DNA from 4 places in the Sphingomonas sediminicola genome. Region 4 is predicted to be linked to each of the others. Evidence: predicted binding sites of a transcription regulator. Region 4 holds the regulator's gene; each other region holds the start of a gene.
What was found. The regulator LexA, encoded in region 4, represses DNA repair genes until DNA is damaged. The targets are predictions, from matches to a motif close to GTTCCNCNCTTGTTCT.

Region 1: ACMC5O_RS00570 (putative DNA modification/repair radical SAM protein) is a predicted target of LexA. The motif match lies at 2,597-2,612, and genes of this name have one in related genera.
Region 2: ACMC5O_RS00195 (ribonucleoside-diphosphate reductase subunit alpha) is a predicted target of LexA. The motif match lies at 3,452-3,467, and genes of this name have one in related genera.
Region 3: recA (recombinase RecA) is a predicted target of LexA. The motif match lies at 2,332-2,347, and genes of this name have one in related genera.

The regions. Positions count from the first base shown of each region.
Region 1 is NZ_CP178916.1:107,809-113,178, forward strand. It holds gene ACMC5O_RS00560 (UdgX family uracil-DNA binding protein) at 1-537, opposite strand, end outside; gene ACMC5O_RS00565 (fatty acid desaturase CarF family protein) at 638-1,345, shown strand; gene ACMC5O_RS00570 (putative DNA modification/repair radical SAM protein) at 1,350-2,594, opposite strand; gene ACMC5O_RS00575 (UrcA family protein) at 2,697-3,065, opposite strand; gene ACMC5O_RS00580 (DUF1206 domain-containing protein) at 3,255-4,082, opposite strand; gene ACMC5O_RS00585 (peptide MFS transporter) at 4,079-5,370, opposite strand, start outside.
Region 2 is NZ_CP178916.1:29,720-35,089, reverse strand. It holds gene ACMC5O_RS00220 (rhodanese-like domain-containing protein) at 1-60, shown strand, start outside; gene ACMC5O_RS00215 (rhodanese-like domain-containing protein) at 92-583, shown strand; gene ACMC5O_RS00210 (SulP family inorganic anion transporter) at 623-1,894, opposite strand; gene ACMC5O_RS00205 (hypothetical protein) at 2,107-2,394, shown strand; gene ACMC5O_RS00200 (hypothetical protein) at 2,541-3,020, shown strand; gene ACMC5O_RS00195 (ribonucleoside-diphosphate reductase subunit alpha) at 3,509-5,370, shown strand, end outside; gene ACMC5O_RS00190 (hypothetical protein) at 5,362-5,370, shown strand, end outside.
Region 3 is NZ_CP178916.1:801,763-807,132, reverse strand. It holds gene ACMC5O_RS04285 (multidrug effflux MFS transporter) at 1-1,167, shown strand, start outside; gene recA (recombinase RecA) at 1,177-2,259, opposite strand; gene ACMC5O_RS04275 (response regulator) at 2,419-2,772, opposite strand; gene ACMC5O_RS04270 (response regulator) at 2,817-5,189, opposite strand; gene ACMC5O_RS04265 (M13 family metallopeptidase) at 5,189-5,370, opposite strand, start outside.
Region 4 is NZ_CP178916.1:1,164,799-1,170,168, forward strand. It holds gene ACMC5O_RS06055 (hypothetical protein) at 1-169, opposite strand, end outside; gene tpiA (triose-phosphate isomerase) at 232-996, opposite strand; gene ACMC5O_RS06065 (peptidylprolyl isomerase) at 1,121-3,052, shown strand; gene lexA (transcriptional repressor LexA) at 3,130-3,777, shown strand; gene ACMC5O_RS06075 (VOC family protein) at 3,780-4,130, shown strand; gene ACMC5O_RS06080 (DUF4242 domain-containing protein) at 4,138-4,410, opposite strand; gene gltX (glutamate--tRNA ligase) at 4,860-5,370, shown strand, end outside.

The sequences.
Region 1 (5,370 bases), 1.1 Mb from region 4:
CCAATGGATCGAAAGCTCGGGCGTCAGGATCGACCACCGCATGTTTGTGAAGCGGCGTACGAAGAAGCCGGCGGCGTGCCGGACGATGTGATGGTCGGGCTCGAAGAAGGCGATGAAGCGCGTCATTCCGTCGGGCTGCTCGACCACCCGGAAGCGGACGAAAGCGTGCATTTTGTGCACGTCGCGGCGGACTTCCTTGGCCAAATTCTCGAGCCGGTCGACCAGCGGATCCGCGCGATCTTCCATGGCATGGCGGTTGGAGCGCAATTTCCAGAGCATTGCGTAGAGCAAAGCGAACCGTTCGGGGTCGGTGTGGCAGACGACGCTCTTCGCGAGGTCGATGAAGGGCCGTGGAACGGGAAAGCTGGCGCCGGTCGGCTGCCGAGCCTCTTTGGCGAAAAGGTCGTCTTCCGATCCGTCCACGCGCCAGACGATTGCGTCCGGCGGGACGCCTGCCTCGGCGAGGTCGCGGGCGGCATCGCGCCAGCCGTCGAAGTCGTCCTCCGAGGCCAGGGTGACGCGATGCGCGTCGATCATGGGTCCTTCTTGCAACACGTCAGACGTTAACCGAGTTAACCGCGGCGAGTTGCGCCCGGTTCGGGTTTCCCAAAGAGTTCAAAGGCTTTAACGCAGAGCAATGATGAAGGCAGCGCCTTGGCCGGTGACGGCCCTGTTCCTGGCGTCGATGGCGTTCAACCTGTGGCTCGCCGGAGCGCCGGACTGGCTGTGGGCTCCGGCTGCTCTCGCCGCCTGGTATGTCGCCGACCTGCTGTCGGGCCTCACGCACATGTACATGGACTACCGACCGTGCACGCCGGGTATTGGCCTCGACCGTCTGTATTTCTACCCGGGGTCGCGTGAATCCGAGGACTATCTCTCTTTGAGGGACAGCATTTGGCGGAAGATCGGGCCACTCGAAAAGCTGGTCTACGATTTCAAGAACCACCATCCGCGGCCAGAGGCCCTGGGCCGACGACCGATGCTGATGCAGATCGGGTCGACCATCATCTTCGTGGCGCTCCCAGCATCGCTTGCGCTCAATCTGACGGCTCTGCTGCTGCCGCTGTCCGGCTGGTTCACGTTCGGAGCGGTCGTCCTGATCATTGGCGGCACGTTCGCCCAATATTTCCACGGCACGCTGCACCGCGAGGACAATCCTGCGATCGTCCGAGCGATGCGGGCTGTCGGCCTGTTGATGACCCCGCGGGCCCATCAACTCCACCACGACACACTGACCCGCGATTTCGCGACCAACAGCGGCTGGTCGAACCCGGTGATCAATCGGCTGTTTGCCTTCGCCACGCGCCGCCGCTGGCTGACCGATACGGGGCTTATCCCAGAATAGAACTTCAGGCAGCGAACAGTTCCAGCTGCTGCTGTCTTGGCGCGACCAGCGCCTTCAGGTCGGCTCGGTCGGTCATGAGGGTCGGGATCCAATCCGCGGTGGTAATGAAGGGCCGAACCTTGGCGATCGAAAGCGTCAGTCGTGCAACATCGGCGAGCCGAAGATTCCGCCAGCGCCGCGAGGACAGGATCCGGTCGACCGCCTTGGTGCCAAGGCCGGGCACACGCAGAAGCTGTTCCTTCGGTGCCCGGTTTACGTCTACCGGGAAGCTCTCCCGGAACTTGAGCGCCCAGGCGAGCTTGGGATCGATGTCCAACGGAAGCATGCCACTTGCGTCGGCGGCGCCTGCCACCTCCGCCGGCTTGAAGCCGTAGAAGCGCATCAGCCAATCGGACTGGTAAAGCCGATGCTCACGCATCAGCGGCGGGCGCTTCAGTGGAAGCACGGCGCTCGCATCCGGGATCGGTGAAAAGGCCGAATAATAAACGCGCCGCAGTCGGAAGCGGTCGTAGAGCGCGCTCGCCCGAACGATGATGTCGCCGTCGCTGGCCGTGTCGGCACCGACGATCATCTGGGTCGATTGGCCGGCCGGAGCGTAAAGTGGAGCGGACTTGTATTTCGACTTGGCGTCTGCGCCGTCGTCGATGGCTGCGCGCGTGTCCCGCATCGCGCTTTCGATCCGGCCGCCATCCTTTTCAGGCGCAAGGCGCTGAAGCCCGCTTTCGGTGGGAAGCTCGATATTGATCGAAACGCGATCGGCGAAAAGCCCGGCCTGACTCAGCAACTCCGGATCTGCGTCGGGAATGGTCTTGAGGTGGATGTAGCCGCGGAAGTCATGCTCTTCGCGCAGTGACCGCGCGACCTCGACCAGTTGCTCCATTGTATAATTGGACGAGCGGATGATGCCGGAGGAGAGAAACAGTCCTTCGATGTAATTGCGCTTGTAGAACTCGAGCGTGAGTCGGACGACCTCCTCGATGGTGAAGCGCGCCCGTCGGACATTCGAGCTCTTGCGGTTGATGCAATAGGCGCAGTCGAAGATGCAGCTGTTGGTCAGCAGGATCTTTAGCAGGGAGATGCAGCGGCCGTCCGGCGCGTAAGCGTGGCAGATGCCCATCCCCTCCGTCGAGCCCAGCCCCTTGCCGCCGCGGCTGTCGCGTCTTGACGATCCCGAAGACGCACAGGATGCGTCATATTTGGCCGCATCGGCGAGAATCGCGAGCTTCGACTGCAGGTCCAGTTGGGCCATTCGTTCTCAATATGTTCTAAGACTTCTCCTGTCCATACAGGCGTTTAGCGGTATCGCTCGAGCGTGGCTCCGAGGCGCCGGAGCCACGCCCTGCGCAGCCGGTCAACGCGCCGTCGAGATCGTGATCGCAGCGGCGGCGATGGAAGACGTGCCCGTCGCCCTTTCCACGGCACGAGCGATCTGCGGGCGAGCGTCGCTCCAGGCGACGTTCGAGCATTGCTTCAGGCCGGACTTGAAGGCGAAGCTCCCATTGTCGAAATGGTTCGCCTCAGTGCACACGTCGCCGATCGCGAAGCCGACCCTGTCGTAAAGGGCCGCCTTTCCCGCCGGCGCGGCGAGGTCGAGGTCCGAATAGCTCACATGACGCACGACAAGGTCGGACGGAGCCGTGACGAGCACGGGTCGGTCCTTCGCCGTGGCTGACGCAAATGGCAGGAACAGGCCCGCGGTTGCTACCGAGGCGGCTGCCAACGTGGAAAGAATTCTACTCTTTCGCATTGTTGCCATCCCATCTGTCCGCTTGTGGACGGCGGTGGGATGAACTGCCTTGGTGGGTCCCGCATTGCGATTTCGCCGGAGCCGGAGTCGTTTTCGACCACCGGACCTCGGCTTCGACGAAGCTTCGCTGTCGGTCGATGAAGGGAGTCGGCCTGGCGCGGATCAGCGGCGGACTGCGTCTTTCAGACCATCTGCGACTCGATCGACCGGCGGAGGCCGGTGAATTCGGCGGAAGCGAGCCTCGACGAGGCTGAGGAAGCCGAACAGCATCAGGCCCGCCGCGACCCAGCCTCGAACCGTTGGCGAGAAGAAATCCAGCGCCTGTTCCAGCCCGCCTGCTTCCGATGCCCGGCGATGGATGGCCGATTGTTCGAGCTGCCAGGCGACAACCAGGAAGATAATCCCGCGCGCCGCATAACCGATTCGGCCCAGCCATCGGATCCAGACCTTCTGGCGATCGTCGCAGTCGAGACGTGCAAGGAAGCTGCACTTCGCTGCCTTGACCAGCTGGACGATGCCCGCGCCGAAGAGAATTGCCGCGGCGATCAGGACTATTATCTCGCCGCCCGGAAGATCGAAAGCATCGGCCGCGTGCTGCTGCGCGTCGTTCCCGCTCACTCGCTGGGAGAAGAGGATGCGGACCGCCTTGTAGGCGAGGAAGGAGTAGATGATTCCGCTTGTCCCGGCAGCGACACGCTTGCGCCAGGCCTTCCAGTGATGCCTCCCGCTCTCGATCCCGAACACGGCGTCAGTGAGCCTCCAGAGCCCATACACGGCCGTGCCGACGACGAGCACGGCCAGAAGCAGTTTGCCGACGCCGTGGCCAAGATACTCGAGCGCTCCGGTCAGGTCTTCGGTGCGGCCCGCGAAGATCACCAGCAGGCCGATGATGATGTACAGCAGGCCCCGCCCGGCGAAGCCCAGCCGGGTCAGCAGCTGGAAGCGGCTCTCGCCGGCGAGATCGTCGGGAAGCGCGTCCTCAGGCTTCACGCCGTCGCGCTGGCCGGCGCTCCACCCGTCATCCTCTTTCCGATCATCATCTTGAAGACGATGAAAGCGACGAGGCCGAAGGCCGCGCTCGCTATATGAAGCAGCCAGAAGGTCGTGGTCGGCAGGCTGGAATAGAGGCCGCCGACATAGCCGACGGCCTTGTTCGCAGCGAAGAAGGACAGATAGTACAGTCCGATCACCGTGGCCGTAATCTGCTTGGGCGCGATTTTGGTGAACAGCGCAAGACTGATCGGCAGGATATGCGCGAAGCCGATGCTGTTCATCAGGTGAAACATCACGGGCCAAAAGAGGCCGATTTTCCCGCCTTCGGGTTGTGTCAGGGCTGCCATGAACAGGCACAGGCCGCCGGCGATCGTGAACAGGCTGCCGATGATCATCTTGCTGATTTCGTCGGGCTCGCGGCGCTTGAAACTCCACCACTTCCAGAAAGCGGCGACAGCCACGAGCATCGAGAAGCTTAGAATTGCGTCCAGGGTGATGAGCCAGCTCGACGGCAGTGTTCTCCCCATGAATGTCAGGTTGAACTGCTGGTCGCCCCAGATGAGGTATGCGTTGAAAATCTCCTGATTGGTCAGCAGCGCGATGGCCAGCACTGGAATCAGGATGCAAAGCGAAAGCACCCGCGACTTATCGGCATCTCCGAGATTTCTCGTCAGGAACCAGTAGAGCAAGGCGATGAGCGCCAGGGCGCTGATCGTTCCGACAACCCAGCTCGAAAACAGAATGCCCGAGATCATCAGCCACAGGATAACCAGCGCCGCGATGCCGATGGCACCGCCGACGACGCGGCCTATGAGTTTGCTGCGATCCTGCTGTGCGACGCCTAGATCGGCCGGCAACCATTTTTGGCCGGACAAATAAATGCCTAGGCCGAGGACCATCACCACTCCGGCGCAGCCAAAGCCATAATGCCAGCCGACCTCCTGTCCGAGCGTCCCCGATATGAGCGGGGCAGCGATCACGCTGACGTTGATGAAGATGTAGAAGATCTGAAACGCCATCGCACGGCGCAGGTCATGCTCGCCGTAGAGTTCACCGACTTGGGTCGCGATATTGCCCTTGAAAAGGCCGACCCCGACAATCAGCGCTAGTAGCGCGAACAGGAATGCGCCTTCGATCGCCATCAGGAAATGGCCTAGCGCCATGACTAGCCCTCCGGCGATCAATGCGACCCGGCGCCCCGTCAACTTGTCGGCGATAATCCCGCCGAGAATTGGCATGAGGTAAACGAGCGACGTGTAATCACCGAAAATAGCCGATGCGAGCG
Region 2 (5,370 bases), 1.1 Mb from region 4:
ATTCCCGGCGCTCAGAACGTGGCGCCGCAGCCTGGTCGTCCCGCCCATCTACGTCTCTGACGTCGTGGAAGTCGGACGGTTGCTAAAGGGGGTGAAGGACCGCCCACTTGTGTTGTATTGTAACGGCCCGTTCTGCGGGAAGTCCAAACGCCTCGCGGCCGAACTCGCCGAGGCTGGGTACACCAATGTTCGCCGGTATCAGCTTGGTGCACCGGGCTGGCGAGCGCTCGCTGGTGCTGCGATGCAAACCGAAGTGTCGGCGCTTCAGTACATCCGGAGCGATCCCACTGCCGTATGGGTAGACGCGCGCGAATCATCACAATTCGCCACAGAGACGATCCCAGGCGCGCGAAATATTCCCGTGAGCGGCCTTAAGCCCGGCAAGGACCAAGGTGTGGTGAAAGAAGCCAAGGATGACGGGCGCCTCCCAATGGAAGATCACAACACGCGGATCGTAGTTTTCGGAGCCATCGGCAAAGACGCTCAAGCTGTAGCCGATTCGATTTCGCGCGAAGCGTTTCACAACGTGAGTTTCGTCGCGGCTCCCTTTGAAGAGGTTCGACAGATCCTCGCTTCAAGGTAGTGCCGAGTGTCCGCAGTGGGTCAAAAGCGAACATTACGATCAAAGCTGTGACCGGTCGGCCGGTGTCCATTCCTCCGGCTCGACGTCCTTCCGGATGAGGCGCAGTGCGAGGCCAGCGACCGTGCCCACCGCAATCGCAATTGTCAGGTCTGTGGCGATCGTCAGGAGCATCGTCAGGAACAGCAAGGTCCGGTCGCCCGCTCGCAACCGTATCCGCTCGCCCCAGCGATGCGGCTCGCTCATAACCCACGCGGTCACGATCAGCAGCCCCGCCAGCGCCGGCATCGCCAGATAGCCGGTCAGCCAGCCCGCTCCCAATGTGATGAGCAGGATGACCAGCGCGTGCACGATCCCCGCGACGGGCGTCTTGCCGCCGGCCCGCACGTTGGTCGCGGTCCGGGCGATTGCGCCAGTGGCGGGCAAACCTCCGAACAGGGGCGAGGCAATGTTCGCGACGCCCTGCGCCAGGAGCTCGGCATTTGAGCGATGCTTCCCCCCTATCATCCGGTCCGCGACGATCGCGGACAGCAGGGATTCGACCGCGGCGAGGAAGGCGATGACGAACGCCGAGGGCAGCAGGGCGCTGATCCGCGCGATGCTGACGTGCGGCAGCGACGGCATCGGCAGGCCCGTCGGAAGCGCACCGAAGCGCGAGTAGATCGTATCGACCGGCAGCATCAACAGAGCCACCGCCGCCGACGCGGCGCCGATCACCAGCAGTGATCCCGGAAACCAGGGCGCGATTCGGCGGAGCAATGCGATTCCCGCCACTGAAAAAAGGCCCACGCCGACCGCCAGCGGGTTGATCGTCTCGCGCGCCGCCCAGAGCGCCGGCAGCGCCTCGACCAGGTCGGCCGACGCCTTGATCGACGAAAGCCCGAGCAGGTCCTTGAACTGGCTGACCGCAATGATGATCGCGATCCCGACGGTAAAGCCCTCGATCACAGGCTCCGGCACCAGCGTGATGAATCGCCCCGCCCGCAAAAGACCGCCGGCGACCAGGATCAGGCCGGCCATCAGCGTCGCCAGGAGCAGGCCGTCGAACCCGTGCTGCTCGATGACGCCATAGACGACGACGATGAACGCACCCGTCGGGCCGCCGATCTGAACCCTGCTCCCGCCCAGCAGCGAAATCAGCAGGCCGGCGACAATCGCAGTAACCAGCCCGGCCTTCGGATCGGCGCCGGACGCGATGGCGATGGCGATGCTCAGCGGAAGTGCGACCAGCGCCACCGTGACCCCCGCCAGCGCATCGCCGACGAAAAAGCGCCAGCTGTAGTCGCGGAGGGTCGTCAGGAGCTTGGGCTTCACGCCATCAGCTAACCACCTCGTTGCGACAGTTCAACGATCTGAGGCTGACGCCGACAATGAGAAATGACCGTTAAGCGCGTTCGGATCGTCACAATCCAACCAGCCGGGGGACCCTGATGGGATCCGGTTATGATTGCGTTCTGTAAGTGCAAGGGTGGCGGCCGCCTCTCCGCGGCAAGGTCCACGGCACCCTTGATGGCTGTCTTTACGACATGCACGCGTTCTCGATCCGCGATTGTCGCGGATGTTTCATCGAGCGGGTGAGGCTGCGCGGCCCGGACCTGCCGAGAATGGGCGAAGACCTGATGGTTGCCATAGAGACGGTGCAGGCGTTCGGATCCGTCGCCTGGTCCGATCACGGCGAATGCGGCATTGCGTTCGATCAGCCGTTACCGCTGGAAACCGAGGAGCTTCTGCAGGGCAAGGTTCGGCTGGGCAGGGGTCTTCCGCTCGATATTCAGGCCGTCTTCGACAAGTGGGTGCTCGGCTCCGGACGATAGGTTCCGGGCCCTCGGCTGACGCCTCGTTGCGGCGGTTCCAGGCGAAGCGAAAGAAACCGCGTTCTTGGCATATCCAATGAGCGTATATCGCTTCGTCACCGCTTTGAGTCGGGCGGCGGCCTGTGATCCTGAGAAGGAGTTAGGCCATGAACGCACCATCGAAATTCGCACTGATCTTTGCGAGCTTCGCGCTTGCCGTCCCGCAGGGCGCGAGCGCGGCGGAGCCGAATGCCAAGTTGTGGAACGGCACCTGGCACCTGGACGCGGCGAAGTCGAAGTTCGCTTCTTCCGCGAAGGAAGCGAGCGAGACCCGGACTTACGACATCTCCGGCAAGAAGGTGACGATGAAGTCCAGCTCCAAGGACGCGGCGGGCAAGGAGCTCAATTTCAGCTACACCGCGGGCTATGACGGCAAGTGGTATCCGATGGTCGGAAACCCCAATGCCGATCGCATCATGCTGAGGGTCGTAAGTGACCGCGAGTTCAGGGCCAGCTCCCGGCTCAAGGGCAAGCCATCGGTGCATTCGACAGCCACCGTTTCGGCCGACGGAAAGCACCTCACGCTCACGCGCAAGATGCTCAGGATGAAGGGCGCTCCGACCGACGTGCTGGAGTTCGAACGCTAGATAGCCCGCGCGTTCAGACGCGGCGCCATCTCAACGCATGGGTTGCCATCGGCAAGACAATACCGGCGGCGAGAACGTTACGTCTGTTGAGCATTGTCGCCCCCTCGAAAGGGGAACACTTACACAAGGGTGCCTGTCCGCAATGAGTGGGAGGCAGGCATCCACAATGACTCATTGCGGGACGATCGTTGCGGCGAAGACTCATCCACAGGATATTTGCTTCACATCGAATTTACCCGCTTGCGTCTCACGACAGTTGGGGCACTATAGGTTGTAGCGAGGCAGGGGGTGCACGCAATTACTGGTGTTCGGAGGCGGAATCTGCTATTCCGGTGACCGACCCGACTCGTCCCCGATTTCCACAGGGGACGGGCGTGAAAAAGCCCCTCGCAGCGCCGAAAAAGGCTATGGCGCCGGGCATGGCTCCGAGTCGAACATTTGGGGAACAGGCGATCTCTCCGGAGATCGATAGCGGACGGGGAAGCGTAATGGATTTTTCAACCGGTTCAGAAGTCCCGAGCGACGACACGGCGACTGCAGTCCGCACCAGCAAGACCGTCGACGCTCGTGCCTTCGAGGTGACCACCGACGAGTCCCGCGACGCCTTGCTGACCGAGTTCGGCAAGGAGACGTTGAAGGACCGCTATTTGCTCCCGGGCGAGGGCAACCAGGATCTCTTCGCGCGCGTCGCGGCCGCCTATGCGGATGACGCCGCCCATGCGCAGCGCATCTACGATTACATCTCCAAGCTCTGGTTCATGCCGGCAACGCCCGTGCTGTCGAACGGCGGCACCGGCCGCGGCCTTCCGATCAGCTGCTACCTCAACAGCGTTTCCGACAGCCTCGACGGCATCGTCGGAACCTGGAACGAGAACGTCTGGCTGGCCTCCAAAGGCGGCGGAATCGGAACCTATTGGGGCAGCGTCCGCGGTATCGGCGAGCCGGTCGGCCTCAATGGCAAGACCAGCGGAATCATCCCGTTCGTCCGCGTCATGGACAGCCTGACGCTCGCGATTTCGCAGGGCTCGCTGCGTCGCGGTTCGGCGGCCTGCTACCTCGACATCAATCACCCGGAGATCGAGGAATTCCTTGAGATCCGTAAGCCCTCGGGCGACTTCAACCGCAAGGCATTGAACCTGCACCACGGCGTGCTCGTCACCGACGAGTTCATGGAAGCCGTGCGCGAGGGGGCCGAGTTCGAGCTCAAGTCGCCGAAGGACGGCAGCGTCCGCGGCAAGGTCGATGCACGCAGCTTGTTCCAGAAGCTGGTCGAGACCCGCCTTGCGACGGGCGAGCCGTACATCATCTTCATCGACGCGGTGAACAAGACGATGCCGAAGCATCACCGCGATCTCGGCCTCAAGGTCACGACCTCGAACCTCTGCTCGGAAATCACGCTTCCGACCGGCAAGGATCACTTGGGCGTCGATCGCACCGCCGTCTGCTGCTTGAGCTCGCTCAACCTCGAGACCTGGGACGAGTGGAAGGGCGACAAGACCTTCATCGAGGACGTGATGCGCTTCCTCGACAACGTGCTCAGCGACTACATCGCTCGCGCACCGGACGAGATGGCTCGCGCCAAATATTCGGCGGACCGCGAGCGCTCGGTCGGCCTCGGCGTCATGGGCTTCCACTCCTTCCTCCAGGCACGCGGCATCCCGTTCGAGGGTGCGATGGCGAAGTCGTGGAACATGAAGATCTTCAAGCACATCCGGGCGCAGGTCGACGAAGCCTCGATGATGCTCGCAAAGGAGCGCGGGCCGTGCCCGGACGCCGCCGACATGGGCGTGATGGAGCGCTTCAGCTGCAAGATGGCGATCGCTCCGACCGCGTCGATCTCGATCATCTGCGGCGGCACCTCGGCCTGCATCGAGCCCATCCCGGCCAACGTCTACACGCACAAGACGCTGTCTGGCTCCTTCTCGATCCGCAACCCGCACCTCGAAAAGCTGCTCAAGGACAAGGCCAAAGACACCGACAAGGTGTGGAACTCGATCCTCGAGCAGGGCGGTTCGGTGCAGCACCTCGACTTCCTGACCCAGGAAGAAAAGGACGTGTTCAAGACCAGCTTTGAGATCGATCAGCGCTGGCTGCTCGAGCTTGCGGGCGACCGCACGCCCTTCATCGACCAGGCTCAGTCGCTGAACCTGTTCATCCCGGCCGACTGCGACAAGTGGGACCTTCTGATGCTCCACTTCCGCGCATGGGAGCTCGGCATCAAGTCGCTCTACTACCTCCGCTCCAAGTCGGTGCAGCGCGCCGGTTTCGCCGGCGGGGTCGAGGCGGACAACACGCCCGAGCTTCGTGAAATCCAGGTCACCTCGACCACGGACTATGACGAATGCCTCGC
Region 3 (5,370 bases), 360 kb from region 4:
GCAATGATTCCGGCGCTCCCGGAGATCGGCAAATCGTTGAACATCGCTCGCGAGAACGACCAGCAGCTGGTGGTCGTGGCCTACTTCCTGGGCTTCGCATCGACACAGCTTCTGTGGGGCCCTCTCGCCGACCGGTACGGACGAAAGCCGATCCTGGCCGCCGGCGTATCGCTTTACATTCTCTTCGCCGGCCTCTGCGCCATTGCGGGAAGTTTCCCTCTCCTCATCGCCGGGCGGGTGGCGATGGGCGCGTCAGCTGCGGTTACCCGGGTGCTGGTCGTCGCAATGGTTAGAGACCTGTTCGAAGGCGAAGCCATGGCGCGGATCATGAGCCTCGTGTTCATGGTCTTCATGGTCGTCCCGGTGCTCGCGCCCAGCATCGGGCAATTGATCCTGCTTGTCGCGCCGTGGCGAGCCATCTTCCTCGTGCTCTCCTGCTACGGCCTCGTCATGCTTACCTGGTCCTGGCTTCGGCTTCCGGAGACCCTGCATCCCGAATATCGCCGTAATCTCGCTCCTTCCGAAATTGCCAGCGCGGTCGTCGCGAGCGTCAAGGAGCCGTTGTCGCGCGGATACACGCTGGCGCTGACCGCCACTTTCGGAGCCCTGGTCGCCTACATCAGCTCCATTCAACAGATTATCGCCGACGCCTTCGGAAGGCCCGAAATCCTTGGGCTGGCCTTCGGTGCGATCGCTGCGCCGATGGCCCTCGCCTCTTGGACGAACGCGCGCGTAGTTGGGCGCTTTGGATTGAGGCGGGTCGGCCATTGCGCGACGGTGGCGTTCGCCGTCGTCGCGATCACTCATGCTGTGGCGGTCAGTGCCGGGCTGGAGAGCCTGCTGGTCTTCATCATCCTGCAGGGTCTGACGATGGTCTGCTTTTCGTTTGCATCGTCCAATCTCAGCACGCTGGCGATGGACCGGATGGCTGAAATCGCAGGAACGGCTTCGTCGGTTCAGGGAGTCGTCGGTACGGTCGGTGCCGCGATCATCGGCTATGCAATCGGACAGGCGTTCGACGGCACAGTCCGTCCGTTCCTCTGGGGCATGACGGCCTGCGCAATCACTGCCTTGATCATCATTGTGCTGACAGAGCCGAAACGGCTCTTTGCGGGACCGTCCGCGGTCGGCGAGCAGATTGAACCGCACGCCGCCGCGGAAGCCTAATCAGTTGAATTACTCGGCGGCGATGTCGTCGTCAGCCGACGGACCCACCATCAACGCTTCGCCGACTTCATCGGTCTTTCCGCGAATTGCACGATCGATGCGGTCGGCGATCTCCGGGTTTTCCTTGAGATAGACCTTGGCGTTCTCCCGGCCTTGCCCGATGCGAATCGAGTCGTAGCTGAACCAGGCACCCGACTTCTCGATCAGGCCGGCCTTGACGCCGAGATCGAGGATCTCGCCCACCTTTGACACGCCCTCACCGTACATGATGTCGAACTCGACCTGCTTGAACGGTGGAGCGACCTTGTTCTTCACCACTTTCACGCGGGTCGTGTTGCCGACGATGTCGTCGCGATCCTTGATCTGTCCGGTGCGACGAATGTCGAGGCGGACCGAAGCGTAGAACTTCAACGCGTTGCCGCCGGTTGTCGTCTCCGGATTGCCGTACATGACGCCGATCTTCATGCGGACCTGGTTGATGAAGATCACCAGGCAACGCGAGCGGCTGATCGAGCCAGTCAGCTTGCGCAGCGCCTGGCTCATCAGGCGAGCCTGCAGGCCGACGTGACTGTCGCCCATCTCGCCCTCGATTTCCGCCCTCGGGACGAGCGCAGCAACCGAGTCCACGACCAGCACGTCGATCGCGTTCGAACGGACCAAAGTGTCGACAATCTCGAGCGCCTGCTCGCCCGTATCGGGCTGCGAGACGATCAACTCGTCGATGTCGACACCGAGTTTCTTCGCGTAAGCCGGATCGAGCGCATGCTCGGCGTCCACAAAGGCTGCAGTTCCGCCGGTGCGCTGTGCTTCGGCAATCGCATGCAAAGCGAGCGTCGTCTTGCCCGAGCTTTCCGGGCCATAGATTTCCACAACGCGTCCGCGCGGAAGACCGCCAACGCCAAGCGCGATGTCGAGACCAAGGCTGCCGGTCGAGATCGTGTCGATCTCGATCTTCTCGCGGCTGCCGAGCTTCATCGCCGAGCCCTTGCCGAAGGCGCGATCGATCTGCGCGAGCGCCGCCTCAAGAGCCTTTTGCCTATCCATTCCGGGTACTTCCAATCCGCTTCCGATGACCTTGAGCTGCGCTGCCATGCTATTCATCCTCTCGTCAACGGGCGGCCGAGCCCCACCGCCATAATCTTTTCGTACATGCTTTGTTCTATGAGAACAAGAGGGGAACGGGTGACCGGAAAGTCAAAGGATGATCAGGGCATTGAAATCGGGAAGAGCAAGCCGCCGTGGCTCGCAACTTCAAAGCGCGAACGCAGCATCCAGGGCGGGCGTTACGCGATCCACGGTGTAAGGCTTCTCAATCACGGGCACGTTGGCGAACTGGGCCGGCGGCGGATCCACGTGGCCACCAGTCGCAAGCACAAACGGGATTTGCATGTCACGAAGCCGTTGGGCGACTGGCCAGACGCTCTCACCCTTCAGATTGACATCGAGAATGGCGATGTCGAAACCGCCCTTGTCGGCTTCTGCCATTGCGTCCTGCACGGATTCGCATGTCGCGGTGACGGAATGGCCGAGCGACTCAAGGAAATCCTCGAGCATCATCGCAATTAGCGGCTCGTCCTCAACAACCAGGATACTACGCTGCCCCATATTGCCTCGGATACTGTGGGCCTTCGCTTCAGCATAGCCCTAATTCATTGAACAGGCGTAAGGGCCTTTCGGGCCGCCTCGGCCAGTTCCTGGACTGAGAAGGGTTTGGGCAAGAAGGCGACCTTGTCGATATCGATCGATTTGCGAAGCTGTTCCTCGGCGTAGCCGGACATGAACAGCACCGGTAGGTCGGGGCGGGATTTCCGCGCTTCGCGCACCATCGTCGGCCCGTCCATTTCCGGCATGACCACGTCGCTGATCAGCAGCGCGAACTCATCGCCGCGATCGAGAATCTCGAGAGCTTCCTGGCCATTGTTGGCGGTGACGACCGAATAGCCGTGCCGGGTGAGCGCCCTCTCGGCGACCGTCCGGACCATCGGCTCGTCCTCGACCAGCAGGACCGTGCCCGTGCCCCAAAGCTCGTTGTCGCCGCCCTTGGTCTCGCGTCGCGCCTTCGCCGGCTCCTCCGCCTGATGGACCGGGAGATAGATGATGAAGCGCGTTCCCTCGTCCACTTTCGAGTCCGCGAAAATGAAGCCGCCTGACTGCTTCACGATACCGTACACGGTAGACAAGCCGAGGCCGGTCCCCTTTCCGACCTCCTTGGTCGTAAAGAACGGCTCGAACACCTTACCGAGGACGTTCGCCGGAATCCCACAGCCAGTGTCGCTCACCGACAGCGCCGTATAATCGGCGATCGGAAGGATCTCCGATCCGAGCTCGGCGACCTGGTCGGCGCGCACCGCATAAGTCTGGATGGTTACGGTCCCGCCCCCCTTTGACGCCATGGCGTCACGCGCGTTCACCGCAAGATTGATGATGACCTGCTCGAGCTGGCCCGGATCGGCGCGGATCGAGCCGAGATTGCGGCCGTGTTTCACGACCAGGACGACTGTCTCGCCGAGAAGGCGCTTCAGAAGGTGCGAAACCTCGGAGACAACGTCCGGAAGCTGCAACACCTGCGGACGGAGGGTCTGCTGGCGAGAGAAGGCAAGCAGCTGGCGGGTCAGGCCGGCGGCGCGGTTCGAGTTCGACTTGATCTGCTGGATGTCGTCGTAGTCGCTGTCACCCGGCGTGTGCCGCATCAGCATCAGGTCGCAATGGCCGATGATGGCAGTCAGGATGTTGTTGAAGTCGTGCGCCACGCCGCCCGCGAGCTGACCGACTGCCTGCATCTTGGTCGCCTGGGCGATCTGTCGCTTGAGCTTCGCTTCCTCGCTATTGTCCTTGAGCAGGAGCAAGACCGCTGCATCGCCCAGCCCGCGCAATCCTGCAATTGTCAGCGCGACCGGTTCCTTCGGATCACGGGTAAGGCGGACGGCGATGTCGCCGGACATTGCCGGGCCTCGCGCGTTGCGGCGAACCGCGTCCGCGACCGCAGCCTTGTCCTCCTTCGCGACAAGGTCGCCGGGATAGACTGCCTTGCCCTTCATGCCAGCCGCGGTCCGGAAGGCCTGGTTCATTGTGAGGAAGCGGCCGTCACGATCGACCAGAGCGAGCCCGATCGGCATCATGTCGAGCAGGGCCTGAAGATTCGATGAGCTGCTCGAGGTTTCCGATCCATCGAACAGCAGGAAGGTCCCCGTCCCGGTCGGGTTTGCCGGATTCACGGGCACATGTACCGCGCGCAGCTCGCTACCGGCCTCGCCCTCGGCCGACAGGTGGAACATCCCATCCTCGGCGACATGTACGAGCTCCGAAAAGCGAGGACATTCGTCGGCGTGCCCGGCAGGTATTGCCCGGTCTGCAAACAGCTTGTTCGCGGCGAGGACTCGCCCTTCTCCGTCGACGAGAGCCGCAAGGACTCCTGCCCTCGTCAGGCGCTCGCCGGTGACTCCCGAAATTCCCTGAATGGCAAGTGCCATGGGATCCGCAGAGGGTGGATTTGGATAGCGCCAAAGGAGCATGTCATTGCGAAGTCCGGCGCGCTGCACCTCCACGGCGGCCGTCCCGGCCAGCGTGGCCACACCCGCAGCGCAGCCAGCACCATCGCGCCACGCCATCGACACCGCGGCAATGATTGACTGAGTCGACTCCTCATCAGCTGGCAATTTCAGCGGAGGAACGGCCTCGAAGCGCATCCGATAGGCTTCGTTCGCTGCCAGCAAGGCGCCGTCTTGCGACGTGATCGCGGCGGGCTCATCGCAAAGCGCGAGAGCGGCTCCAACGAGGCTGTAATCCGGGCCTTGAGCCAAAGTTTCTGAAGTTTCGACCTTGGCCGGCCGACGCAGCGCGAGAGCGCCGGCAATCGCGCCTGCTGCGGCGAGACCCGCGAGAACTAGCGCTGGAACGGGACCGACTAGAAACCACAGAGCCGCAAGGCTGAGCGCTGCGGCTCCGACGATACCCGGGAGCAGCCACCGACTGCCGCCGTCCAGTGGACGGGAAGCAATCGGCGGAAGCTCCTGGTGCAGCATTACCAGATACGTACGCGGTCAGCCGGTGCGAGGTAAAGCTTCTGTCCCTGCTGGACGTTGAACGCCGGGTACCAGGGGTCGAGGTTCCGGACGACGTTCGTGCGAACCGGACAAGGCGAGTGCGGATCGGTCAGCAGCTGCTGGCGGAGCGCCGGCTCGCGTTGCTTGCACCGCCACACCT
Region 4 (5,370 bases):
GCTTGTCGGTCTTGACGATGACGTTGCCGCCATCGACGCGAACGACCGTACCGACGGCTGCGCCGCTGGTGTCGATCACCTGCTGGCCAGCAGTCTGCGCAAAGGAAGGCGCCAGAGGCACCGCAGCGGTCAAAGACAGGACCGCAATCGAACGAAGAATGAGTTTCATGATCTCCTTCCCACAATGAACTTCAATCTTATCAATCATCTAATGATTGGAGGCTTGAACAGTCACCCGATTGATGCCGCCGCGATTACGATTGGCACGAATTTTTCGGCAGTCAGGCTTGCTCCGCCCACCAATGCGCCATCGACGTCGTCGACCGCAAAGATTTCCGAAGCATTCGAGGCACTGACCGACCCGCCGTAGAGGATGCGCACCTCGTTGCCCGCATCACCATAGGCGGCGACAAGCCGCTCGCGCAGGGCGCTGTGCATTTCGCGAATGTCGGCGGTTGAGGCAACCTTGCCCGTCCCGATCGCCCACATGGGCTCGTAAGCTATCGCAAACTTTGCCGGAACTCCCGCGGCCGCACCTTCACCATGCGGCAGCGATGCATCGAGCTGAGCTTGAACGGTGCTTAGCGCCTGCCCTGCCTCCCGGACTTCCAGGCTTTCACCGATGCAAAGAATGACATCCAGCCCGGCTCCTAGTGCAGATTCTGCCTTTGCGCGGACCTGCTGGTCTGTTTCGCATTGCCCGGCGCGGCGCTCGGAGTGGCCGACGATCGTCAGGCTCGCACCGGCATCCAGAAGCATCGGGGCCGAGACGCAGCCCGTGTGTGCGCCCTTAGCTTCCTGGTGAACGTCCTGCCCGCCGAATGAAAAGCCGGAAACAGACCGTACCGCCCGCTCGATCAGGGTTGCTGGAAGGCAGAGTGCGACATCGACATTTGATGATTCGGCTGCAGCCGATGCAATGCCCGAAATCTCCAAGATGTCGGCCGAGACGCCATGCATCTTCCAATTGCCAACGACATACTTCCGCCGAGCCATTCATCACCCCTTCTTGCGAGCCGTCGCACCTAGCGGCGGCGAAAGCTTGTGGGAAGCGACGCTTGATGGTCTGGAAAGCCGCACCTAAAGCGGCACTTCCACATCGGCCTCAGGCGAGACCTCAATGCTTGCTTCATTCCGCCGGCTGTCAAAGTCGACCGTCGGCACCGCCATCATGGCGATTATCTTGATTCTGATCCTCGTCGGTTTCGCCATGGGCGACATCCAGAGCGTGCTTTCGGGCGGCGGTTTCGGCGGCAGCAGCGACACACTGGTCAAGGTCGGCTCCGACAAGGTCACCGACCGGGAAATCAGCAAGGCGATGGAGCGCCGGCTCTCGCAAGCCAGGCAGCAGAATCCCGAGGCAGATTACCCGACCATCATGGGCGATTTCGACCAGCTGCTTAGCGCGCTTGTCGACGCGAAGACGCTTGAGGCATTTGCCGCCAAGCTGGGGCTCAACCTGTCGAAGCGCCTCGTCGATGCGCAAATTGCGAATATCCCAGGAGCCAAAGGTCTGAACGGACAGTTCAGCGAGCAATCCTACCGTTCCTTCCTCCAGCAACAGCGGATCACCGACGAGGAAGTTCGGATGATCGTTCGCAACGGCCTTCTCCAGCAGTTGTTGATCGCTCCGGCCGTTGTGAACGCACGTGCTCCGGTTGGCATGGCGACGCCCTACGCATCGATCCTGCTCGAGGCTCGCCAAGGCGAGGTTGCGTTCGTTCCGACTGCGGCATTCCGCGCCGGGCTGAACCCCACGCCGGGGGATATCCAGGCGTACTACGCCGCGAACCAGCGGCGTTATATGGTCCCCGAGCAACGCATCATCCGGATTGCCAAGATCGGGCCCGAGCAGGTCGCGAACGTCCAGCCGACTGACAAGGAAATCGCCGACTATTACAAGGCGAACCAGCCGACCTATGCAGCCAAGGAATCAAGGGTCATCACGCAGGCCGTCGTTCCAACGCAGACGGTCGCCAACGCGATCGCCCAGCGGGTAAAAAGCGGTCAGAGCTTCGTCGCTGCGGCAGCTCCAGCCGGACTGAGCGCCGAGGACATTTCGGTGGGCCCGCAGACCAAGGCCGAGCTGACCGAGCTTGCCGGATCGCAGATTGCCAACGCCGCCTACGCCGCCAGCAAGGGCGCGGTCATCGGACCGGTGAACACCGATCTCGGATGGCGGGTCATAAAGGTCGACGACATCTTGCGTGAAGGCGGCAAGTCGCTCGATGCGGCTCGGGCGGAGATTTCCGCCAAGCTCGTCGCCGACAAACGCAAGGAAGCGATTGAATCGCTCGTCGACACTGTGCAGAATGCGATCGACGAAGGTTCGAGCTTCAGCGAGGCGGCGGCCGCGGCAAAGCTCACCCCGATCGAGACCCCGCCCCTCACCAGTAGCGGAACGTCGCGGACCGATCCGAATTATCGCCTGCCTGCCGATCTTGCCCCTGCGCTCAAGGGTGGCTTCGAGCTTGCGGAGAACGACGCCCCGGTCGTGGATCCTCTGCCGAACAATGCCGGCTACGTGCTGGTCGCGCCGGCGCGCATCATTGCGGCGGCCCCCGCCCCGCTTGCGAGCATCCGCGAGAAAGTCACGGAGGATTGGATCGCCAGCCAGGCCTCGAAGCGCGCCCAGCAGCTGGCACAGAACATCGCCAACAAGGCGGGCACTGTTGCGCTGACCGAAGCTGCGAAGGGCTCAGCCCAGGTCCGGGTCGAACCGGTAAGCGCGCGCAGGATTCAGCTGAGCCAGTTCCAAGGCAATGTTCCGGCGCCGATCGCGATGCTGTTCAGCCTCGGCCAAGGGAAAGCGCGCATGGTGGCGGGCAGCCAGGGCGAGGGCTTTTACGTCGTCAAGGTGAACAGGGTCATCCCGGGCAATGCGCTGAACCAACCGAGCATCATCGGTCAGACCCAGCAGCAGATGTCGGATCCGCTCTCGCAGGAATATGGCCAGCAGTTCCTCAATGCGATGCGCGGCATGATTGGCGTGAAGCGGAATGAAAAGGCCATCCAGGCCGCGAAGGCGCGCATTTCGGGCATCGGAAGCTAAGGCCGGGCGCCGCTTGACTGGCGGCATTTTGTTGCCTACACGTTCCCCGTATGTTCTAACGGGGGATTGGCAGCAACATGCTCACCGCCAAGCAGCACGAATTGCTCCTGTTCATCAACCAGCGGCTGAATGAATCAGGGGTTTCGCCAAGCTTCGATGAAATGCGCGAGGCGCTGGACCTCAAGTCCAAGTCGGGCGTGCATCGGCTGATCTCTGCGCTGGAGGAGCGTGGATTCATTCGGCGGCTGCCCAATCGGGCGAGGGCGCTCGAGGTGCTGAAGCTTCCGGAATCCGCTGCTCCTGCTCCCGCAGTGCCGCGTCCGGTCGTTCCCGCCGCGGCGAACGACACGATCGAAATTCCCTTGCATGGCCGCATTGCTGCCGGAACGCCAATCGAGGCCTTGCAGGGCACGGACGGATTTGCCGTTCCCGCTGCCTTGCTCGGCCCGGGGGAACATTATGCGCTCGAGGTTTCCGGTGACTCGATGGTCGAGGAAGGCATTCTCGACGGCGACTTCGCCCTCATCCGCAAGGCCGACACGGCACGTGATGGTGAGATCGTGGTGGCGCTGATCGACAATGAAGAAGCCACGCTGAAAACTTATCGGCGCGAAGGAAGGACCGTCCGACTGGATCCGGCGAACGCCCGCTACGAGGCTCAGCGTTACGACGAGAGCCGTGTCGCAATCCAGGGTCGCCTGGCGGGCCTGATCCGTCGCTATTGAGAATGGCCGGACCACGCATCGATTATGTCGAATTGCCGAGCGTGACCGCGCACGAGCTGACGCGGGGCTTCTACTCCAGGGCGTTCGGCTGGAGCTTCACCGATTTCGGCCCTGACTATTCGGCGATGACAACTGGCGACGTAGACGTCGGGTTGAACGGGCAGCGGGAGGAAGCGCTTGCTGCGCCACTCCCCGTCATCCGCGTCAACGATCTCGAAGCAGTGTTCGACGCTGTCACCAAAGCCGGCGGAATCATCGCGAAGCCGATTTTCTCGTTCCCGGGCGGCCGTCGATTTCACTTCATCGACCCGTCAGGAAGCGAGCTCGCCGTCTGGCAATCCGCGGAAGAGTAAGGACGCCCTACTCCGCCGTAGTCGGATCGATCATGTTCCTTACCTGGCTGATCTTGTTCGCCGGGAAGCCGCCACGCTGAGCATGCTCGCGAATGATGTCTTCGTTGGGCGCCCGATAGATGCAGTAGATCTTGTCGTCGGTCACGTAGCTCTGCACCCACTGGATTTCCGGCCCAAGCTCACGAAGCACTGAACAGCTGGTCTGCGATGCGCCCTTGAGTTCATTTTGCCCGAGTGACCCAACGCCGGGCATGTCCCGCTCAATTACATACTGAGGCATTCACCGTCTCCCCTTTACGAGGCCAAGCGGCATAGCCGATTTTCCTTTCGGCGTCAGTGCCCACGGATGTCGGCCAAGATGTTCGGACACCTTGTCAACGCGAGAGTATTGCCCAAGGCGGATAGCGACGCCGCCAGTTTGCTCGAGCGCCTTGCGGTCTAGCTTAAGCCAACGGGGTGCACAGGCCTTGGCTAACCAGCGCTCGGACACCACGATGTCGGCATCCGCACAGGCTTTCACGAGCGACTGCCAGTCGATCCGCGCCATCGAGCGCATTGCCAGAAGCCGATATTCGCGCCCGTCCTCGCTAATTCGTCTAATGCGAGCATCGCGCGTTGCGTGAAAACGTACCGTCCAATAGCCCCGAGCGCGCTGTGGAAGAAGCGCACCCGCTATGTTAGGGGCGCTCGTCCGTTGCATTGCACAATTGAAAAAAGAGGAAAGCGCGCTTGAGCGCAAGCAGTTCTGTAGTCACCCGCTTTGCCCCGTCGCCGACCGGCTTCCTGCACATCGGCGGAGCGCGCACCGCATTGTTTAACTGGCTCTTTGCCCGCCATCACGGCGGCAAGTTCCTGTTGCGCATCGAAGATACGGACAAGGCGCGTTCGACCACGGAGGCGATCGACGCGATCCTGGACGGGATGCGCTGGCTGGACCTCGATTGGGACGGCCACGAATATTACCAGTCGCAGTTCTGGTCTCGCCATGCCGAGGTCGCCCACAAGCTTCTTGAGCGCGGGCATGCCTATCGCTGCTACATGACGCAGGAGGAGCTCGCAGCTCAGCGCGAGAAAGCACAGGCGGAGCGCCGTCCTTTCCGCATCGAAAGTCCATGGCGCGACGTGACCGACGATCAGGGCGACAAGCCCTTTGTCATCCGCCTTAAGGCGCCTCGAGACGGCGAGACGGTGATCGAGGACAAGGTCCAGGGCCGTGTTGCAGTGCAGAATGTGGAGCTCG